Regions from separate parts of the Apilactobacillus micheneri genome, predicted to be linked through region 2. Evidence: predicted binding sites of a transcription regulator. Region 2 holds the regulator's gene; each other region holds the start of a gene.
The links. The regulator NrdR, encoded in region 2, represses ribonucleotide reductase genes. The targets are predictions, from matches to a motif close to ACACNATATATNGTGT.
Positions count from the first base shown of each region.

Region 1: nrdD (anaerobic ribonucleoside-triphosphate reductase) is a predicted target of NrdR. The motif match lies at 877-892, and genes of this name have one in related genera.
Region 3: DY123_RS06630 (redoxin NrdH) is a predicted target of NrdR. The motif match lies at 917-932, and genes of this name have one in related genera.

Region 1 is NZ_QUBI01000003.1:227,741-230,024, forward strand. It holds gene nrdD (anaerobic ribonucleoside-triphosphate reductase) at 1-849, opposite strand, end outside; gene DY123_RS04895 (hypothetical protein) at 1,111-1,425, shown strand; gene DY123_RS04900 (helix-turn-helix domain-containing protein) at 1,552-2,229, shown strand; gene DY123_RS04905 (hypothetical protein) at 2,224-2,284, opposite strand, start outside.
Region 2 is NZ_QUBI01000002.1:31,476-33,759, forward strand. It holds gene mutM (bifunctional DNA-formamidopyrimidine glycosylase/DNA-(apurinic or apyrimidinic site) lyase) at 1-505, shown strand, start outside; gene coaE (dephospho-CoA kinase) at 498-1,085, shown strand; gene nrdR (transcriptional regulator NrdR) at 1,105-1,590, shown strand; gene DY123_RS02000 (replication initiation and membrane attachment family protein) at 1,593-2,284, shown strand, end outside.
Region 3 is NZ_QUBI01000006.1:54,357-56,640, reverse strand. It holds gene nrdE (class 1b ribonucleoside-diphosphate reductase subunit alpha) at 1-486, opposite strand, end outside; gene DY123_RS06630 (redoxin NrdH) at 593-820, opposite strand; gene DY123_RS06625 (class I SAM-dependent methyltransferase) at 1,019-1,624, shown strand; gene tadA (tRNA adenosine(34) deaminase TadA) at 1,631-2,119, shown strand; RNA gene ffs (signal recognition particle sRNA small type) at 2,148-2,243, shown strand.

The DNA.
Region 1 (2,284 bases), on a different contig from region 2:
TGAATATAAAGTATTAATTTCATATTCTAATGATTGCATAGCATCATAAATATCTTGTTTGGTACTTTCCTTAGCGTATGATTCTTGTTCATCTTCAGGAACCCATTTTTTAGCCACTTCAAGATGTTTTTGATAGTTAATTTCAGCAAATGGAGCTAACACTTCATCAGCACGGTCAAAAGATAAACCACCATATTGTAAGGAAGCTACATTTGCGATAATTTGTGAAACTTGTGCAGTTGCAGTTTGAATTGAACGAGGGGATTTAACTTCAGCATTTCCAATCTTAAAGCCATTAGTTAACATTTCTTTAAAATCAACTAAACAGCAATTAGTTTCTGGAGTAGCTGGAGAATAGTCCAAATCATGCCAATGAATATCACCACGAAGATGGGCTTTTGCGACCATTTCAGGAAGCATCTTTAATCCGATGGCTTTACTAGCAGCACCAGCTTCTAAATCACGTTGTGTATTGAAAACATTACTGTCTTTATTGGCGTTTTCGTGAACAACACGATCCTCACGACCAAATAATTGATTAATTTTGTGTTCAACATCAGTTGCCTTGACAAATTTTTCCTTATCTTTAGCTTGAAAGTCTAAATATTGTTGCTTTTCAGCTAGTAAATTATTTTCTTCTAGAAATTGAATAATGGAATCATGAATATGTACTGCAGTAATTTCATTGATATCTTTTGTTAATAAATTTAATTTTTCAAAAAAATTATTTCTTTGTTCATCAGAAAGTTTCAATTGATCAAAAATATAATCAATCTTGTATTTATAAAATGGAGTTTTATCCCCAGTCTTTTTGATAACATTTAAATGGTTGAATAGAGTGTCTAACATTTATACATAACCTTTCCAAATAAAATTACACTATAAATTGTGTCTGGTTAAAGACTAACACATACATATAGTGTAATTACATTCTTGAAAAATAATTTAAATAGTGCATACTTAACAATTAAAAGCTTTTAATTTTCTTAGAAAGCCGCAAAAATGGTAATTGTTTTATAAAAACCTTAACGTTTCAAAATATTAAATAAAAATCGTTCTAAAATTATGTTAATATTAGTGACATCAAATCATTTGACAAAGGGTATGTTTATGAAAAAAATATTTAGTTTTATTTTTGTTATATTTTTAATATTATTGGGAATTTTTTTACTAAATCGTCCACATTTATCTAATGGATGGTATACAGGTTCTTCAAATCAAAGTGAACTTATGCTTAATCACTATGATCATTATCTTGTATCTAATCGAGGACAATTACCAAGTAAACTACAAAAAAATGGTGAATATACAGTTTCTGGAAATGAAATTTTATTTAATCACAAAGTAAAAGGTCACATACATAATAAAAAATCTTTTGAATTATCTGATGGTAATTACAAAGAAACATTTCAATTAGTTGAATAAAAAAAGCACTTAGAAACATTCTAAGTGCTTTTTAAATGCTGATATAACAATGTTGCAAGAAATCATTGCTAGTATTTTATATATGAAAAATTTATTATTTAATTAAAACAAAGAGGTGATACATTAATGAAATTTGGTGAACGTTTGAGAAAAGCACGCCAAGATAAAAATTTAACTCAAGATACTGTCGCAAAACATATGATAGTTTCTAGGCAAACAATTTCTAGTTGGGAAAATGAAAAAACATATCCTGACATTACAAGCTTAATTAAATTGAGTGAATATTATGATATTTCACTTGATTTATTATTGAAGGAGGATAATGGTATGCGTGAATATTTGAGAAAGAAAGACTTAGCAAAAAATATATTGCCAATTAGTAGACTTTTAATAATAATGAATACCATTTTTTTAATTGCTATAGTGTTAGATTCATTTAAATTGATTAAACTGGGAATTGCTATACCTTTTATACTCGTGATTGGCTTTATTAATTCAATAGCAATGATAAGAATGGACAAATTAAGAGAAAAAATTGGTATAGAGCGTAACAAAAAAATAAAAGATAAGATTAGAAAATTACCTATATACCAAAAATTAAACTTAATATATTATTTAAAAAAGCATTGGATAATTTATATAGTCTTATTTATATTAGTTTCTGTATTGGGAAATTATATTTTATCTACTGGAATTGGTTATGATTCTAGTTTATTAATTAACATAGGATCTTTTATTAGCTTCTTAGGGATGGCTTTATTAATATTTTTATTAATTATTTTAATTGCAAATAGAAAATCATAAAATAATAAAGCCTAACTGAACAATTGAGCATCCAGTGATAACTATCCATACTATT
Region 2 (2,284 bases):
ATTTGGCAGAATGTATTTGATTAAAAATGGTGATGAACATACTTTATCAGGACTTGGAACAATTGGTCCTGAACCTACCGATGATGATTTAACATTTGATTATATGAAATCAATTATGAATAAAGGTAGAGGTAAAATAAAACCATTTTTATTAAATCAAAGTCACATTGCTGGTTTAGGTAATATTTATTGTGATGAGGTTTTGTGGTTAAGCAAAATTCATCCAGAAACCATTACTAACACAATTTCTGATAATCAAATAATGGAACTTAGAAAAAACATCATTGAAGAAATTAAAATGGCTATTAAGGGTCATGGTACTACTGTTCATTCATACTCCAATGCATATGGAGAAGCTGGTCAATTTCAAAATAGCCTTCATGTTTATGGAAGAGCTGGAGAGCCATGTGAAAGATGTGGAACTAATTTGGAAAAAATTAAAGTAGCTCAAAGAGGAACAACTTTTTGTCCTAACTGTCAACATAAAGTGACTAAAAATGGTTAAAGTAATTGGACTAACAGGCGGAATTGCAACTGGAAAATCTAATGTTTCTGATTGTTTATCAAAAATGGGATATCAAATAATTGATGCTGATAAAATAACTTATCAGCTGCAACATAAGGATAATGATTGCTTAAATGCAATTACAAAACATTTTGGTAATGATATTCTAGAAAAAAATGGTGAATTAAATCGTTCTCGTTTAGCTAAACTTGTTTTTGCAAATAAAGAAAACCTAACTAATTTAGTGCGAATTATGGATCCATATATTAGATCCAACGTTCAATCAATTATTAATAATACTCATGAAAAACTAGTTGTATTCGATGCGCCTACTTTATTTGAAAATGGTTATGCTTTTATGTGCGATAGGATAATTGTTGTTACTTGTACACCTATTAATCAGTTAAATAGATTACAAGTTAGAAATAATTTGAGTATTTCTGATTCCATTAAGCGGATTAAAAGTCAATGGCCTTTAAATTTTAAGGAAAAATTGGCTGATTATTTGATAGATAGTAATGGTTCTATTATGCAAACTCGTAATCAAGTGATAAAATTGTTTAATAAAATAGATAATTAAAAATTTGGGGTGAAAGTAAATGCAATGTCCTCATTGCCATAAAAATTCATCTAGAGTAGTAGATAGTCGTCCCACTGAAAATGGACAAGTAATTCGTCGTCGTAGAGAATGTGAAAAGTGTGGCTATAGATATACTACCTTTGAAAGAATTGAACAAACACCATTATTAGTAGTTAAAAATAATGGTAATAGAGAAGAATTTAATCGTGAAAAAGTTTTAAAAGGAATTATCAGATCAGCAGAAAAGCGTCCAGTTTCTATGGATTCTATGAAAACAATTGTTGATAATGTCGAATCGAAAATTAGAGCTATGGGTGAAAATGAAATTCCAAGTCAATCTATTGGTGAATATGTGATGAAAGAATTAGTAAATGTTGATGAAATTGCATATATTAGATTCGCTAGTGTATATCGACAATTTAAAGATATGACTGTCTTTTATAATGAATTAAAAGAAGTCTTAGATAATGATCATCAAAAGAGTCAAAAAAATAACGGAGAATAGACATGGAAGAATGGCGTAATATTAGTCCTCAAGATAATTTTATTCTAACTTCTGATTATTTCATTTCTGATTTAGAAAGAAAAGCTTTAGACATTCTTTATCAACCAATTATTGGGATTAATGCTTATGCTTTAATAAATAATCTTTGGAGAATGTATGAACGAGATAAAGATTTTGAATTACATGTTAATTTTGAACTGCTTGCTTATTTAAACATTGATATTCAAGCATTTTATGAAGCTAGATTAAAGCTTGAAGGTGCCGGATTGGTTAAAACTTATGTAAATGATAACCATCGTTATGTATATAAGCTTATAAAGCCGCTTGATATTAATCAATTTTTTAGTGACGATTTGTTAAGTGTTACTTTATTACAGACCATTGGTGAAAATCGTTATGAAGATATCGTTAATGATGTAATAACAGATAATTACGATTTAGAAAAATATAATGATATCTCAAAAAACTTTTTGCAAGTTTTTCATATCAAGAGCAGTGAATTATCTAATACACCTAAGGATGTTAGCGAAGCCAAATCATTAGTTGTAAACTCCACAAAACCGGGTACAAATGATGTTAATTCTGATGACGATTTTGATTTTAGTTTGGTTTTATCAATACTAGAGCAATCTTTTGTAAATATTTCTGATGTTAAGAAAAATCATCATTTAATTCAATCTGAGCATTTATTATA
Region 3 (2,284 bases), on a different contig from region 2:
ACCAGCATTTAAAAATGAAGGAGTGGCTGGTTGGTATCTTTGATGGACAATTTCATTTGCTAAATCTAAAGCTAATTCTTCATTCCCATCAGCAAATAGGAGTGCATTCATTGCTACACGATCAATAAATTGTTCAAGATAATATTCACCATCATTAGTTTTTAAAGCATATTGAGCGTAAAATTTATATGCAGCCATAAAAGATTTAAAGTGGAAGTTTTGTTCTTTTAAGTATTGATATATTTTTTCAATAAATTTGAAATCATATTTATCTACGAAATCTTTTTCAATATATTGTTTTTTAATTAAATAATCAAAACGTTCTTTTAATGAAGAAAACTTTTTTAAGTTAGGTTCTACATTTTCTTTAAGAAAAGCATCCAAGGCTTCTTTATCTTTATTCAATTGGATCTTACCATCTTTAGGGATGTTAATTTCGTTATTTAAACCATAATAAGTAACATCTTTTAGGTCCTTTAATGACATTTACAACCACTCTTTCATAATTTTTTGATTATTAGATAAAATATGGCGAGACCATTAGCGGTTTCGCCAAAAATTAAATTTTATAATATAATGTATTTATTAACAACTATGCTAATTGACTTAATTGATCTGGTCTAAAGCCTGAAATAGCATTCATACCTTCAGCTTCAACTACAGGTAATGACATAAAACCTTTTTCTTTTAGGTAGTCAACATATTCTGGTTGTTCATTAATATTTTTTTCAACAAATTCAATATTATGTTCTCCTAAGAAACGTTTAGTCATTTTGCATTGCATACAGTTATTTTTTGAATATACGGTAACTTTTTCCATGATATAATGATCCTTTCTAGTTGTTAATTTATTCCGTCCATCGGATTAATTTATATATAAATTCTACACCAGAAAATTAAAAAATCAAACATAAAAACACCATATTTAGTATTGAAAGATTTCTAAACATACCAAGTATAGTGTTTTGTTGATTTTAAAAAATTTATAAATATTTTTTTAGAAGCGAGTGATATAAAAATGAACGAGTACTATTATACACCTAACCCAGATGTTGTCCATGAACTCCATACATGGAAATATGAATTGTTAGGAAATGATTTGAAATTTACTACTGATAATGGCGTTTTTTCAAAAAGAACAGTTGATTATGGATCATCAACTTTAGTTAAAAATATAAATATGTATAAAATACCAGCTGGTAATATCCTAGATTTAGGTTGCGGATATGGACCGATGGGGATTGCGTTAGCTAAAAAGTATCCAAATCGTGTTTTTGAAATGGTAGATGTGAATAATTTAGCTTTATCTTTAGCCCAAAAAAATGCCGAACAAAATTCAGTTAAAAATGTTAAAATTCATAATTCAGATATTTATGAAAATGTTAAAGACAGATTTGCTGCTATTTTAACTAATCCGCCCGTTAGAGCCGGTAAAAAGGTTGTAAATAATATGATCTCAGGTTCTTTAGAGCATTTAGTTCAAAATGGTACGCTAACAGTGGTTCTGCAAAAAAAGCAAGGGGCACCATCGGCTAAAAAATTAATGAATTCATTGTTTGGAAATTGTAAAATCATTCGTAAGGATAAGGGGTATTACATTTTAGAAAGTACTTTTGAAGGTTAATTTATTATGAATGAATATTTTATGAAAGAAGCTTTATATGAAGCTAAAAAAGCTAGCTTGATTAATGAAGTGCCCATAGGTGCAGTGGTCGTTAAAGATAGTAATATTATTGGTCGTGGTCATAATTTAAGGGAACATAGCAATAATGCTCTTGATCATGCTGAAATTATTGCAATTGATGAAGCTTGTCGTTATTTAAAAAGTTGGCGATTAGAAAATTGTGATTTATATGTAACAATTGAACCATGTTTAATGTGCGCAGGAGCGATAATAAATTCCAGAATTAAAAATTTATACTATGGAGCACCTGATTACAAGGCTGGAGTATCTGAAAGTTTATATCATATATTTAATGATCAAAGATTTAATCATCATGTGAATGTAGAAAAAGGTATTTTAGCTGATCAAGCTAGTTGTGCAATGAAAACTTTTTTTAAGAAAGCTAGAAAGCGTAAAAAGTTATTAAAAAAATTAAACAATAGTCTTGATAAATAATAATAAATCAGTTAGTATTATTTATGTCGAAAGACCTTGAAGCAAAGTTGTGTTTACGAACCGTGTCAGATCCGAGAGGAAGCAGCACTAAGTATTCTACGCTTGTGCTTCTTGTTTTTTATGTAATTAAACTCTTAGTCAATTGATGGCTAGGAGCTTTTTTTT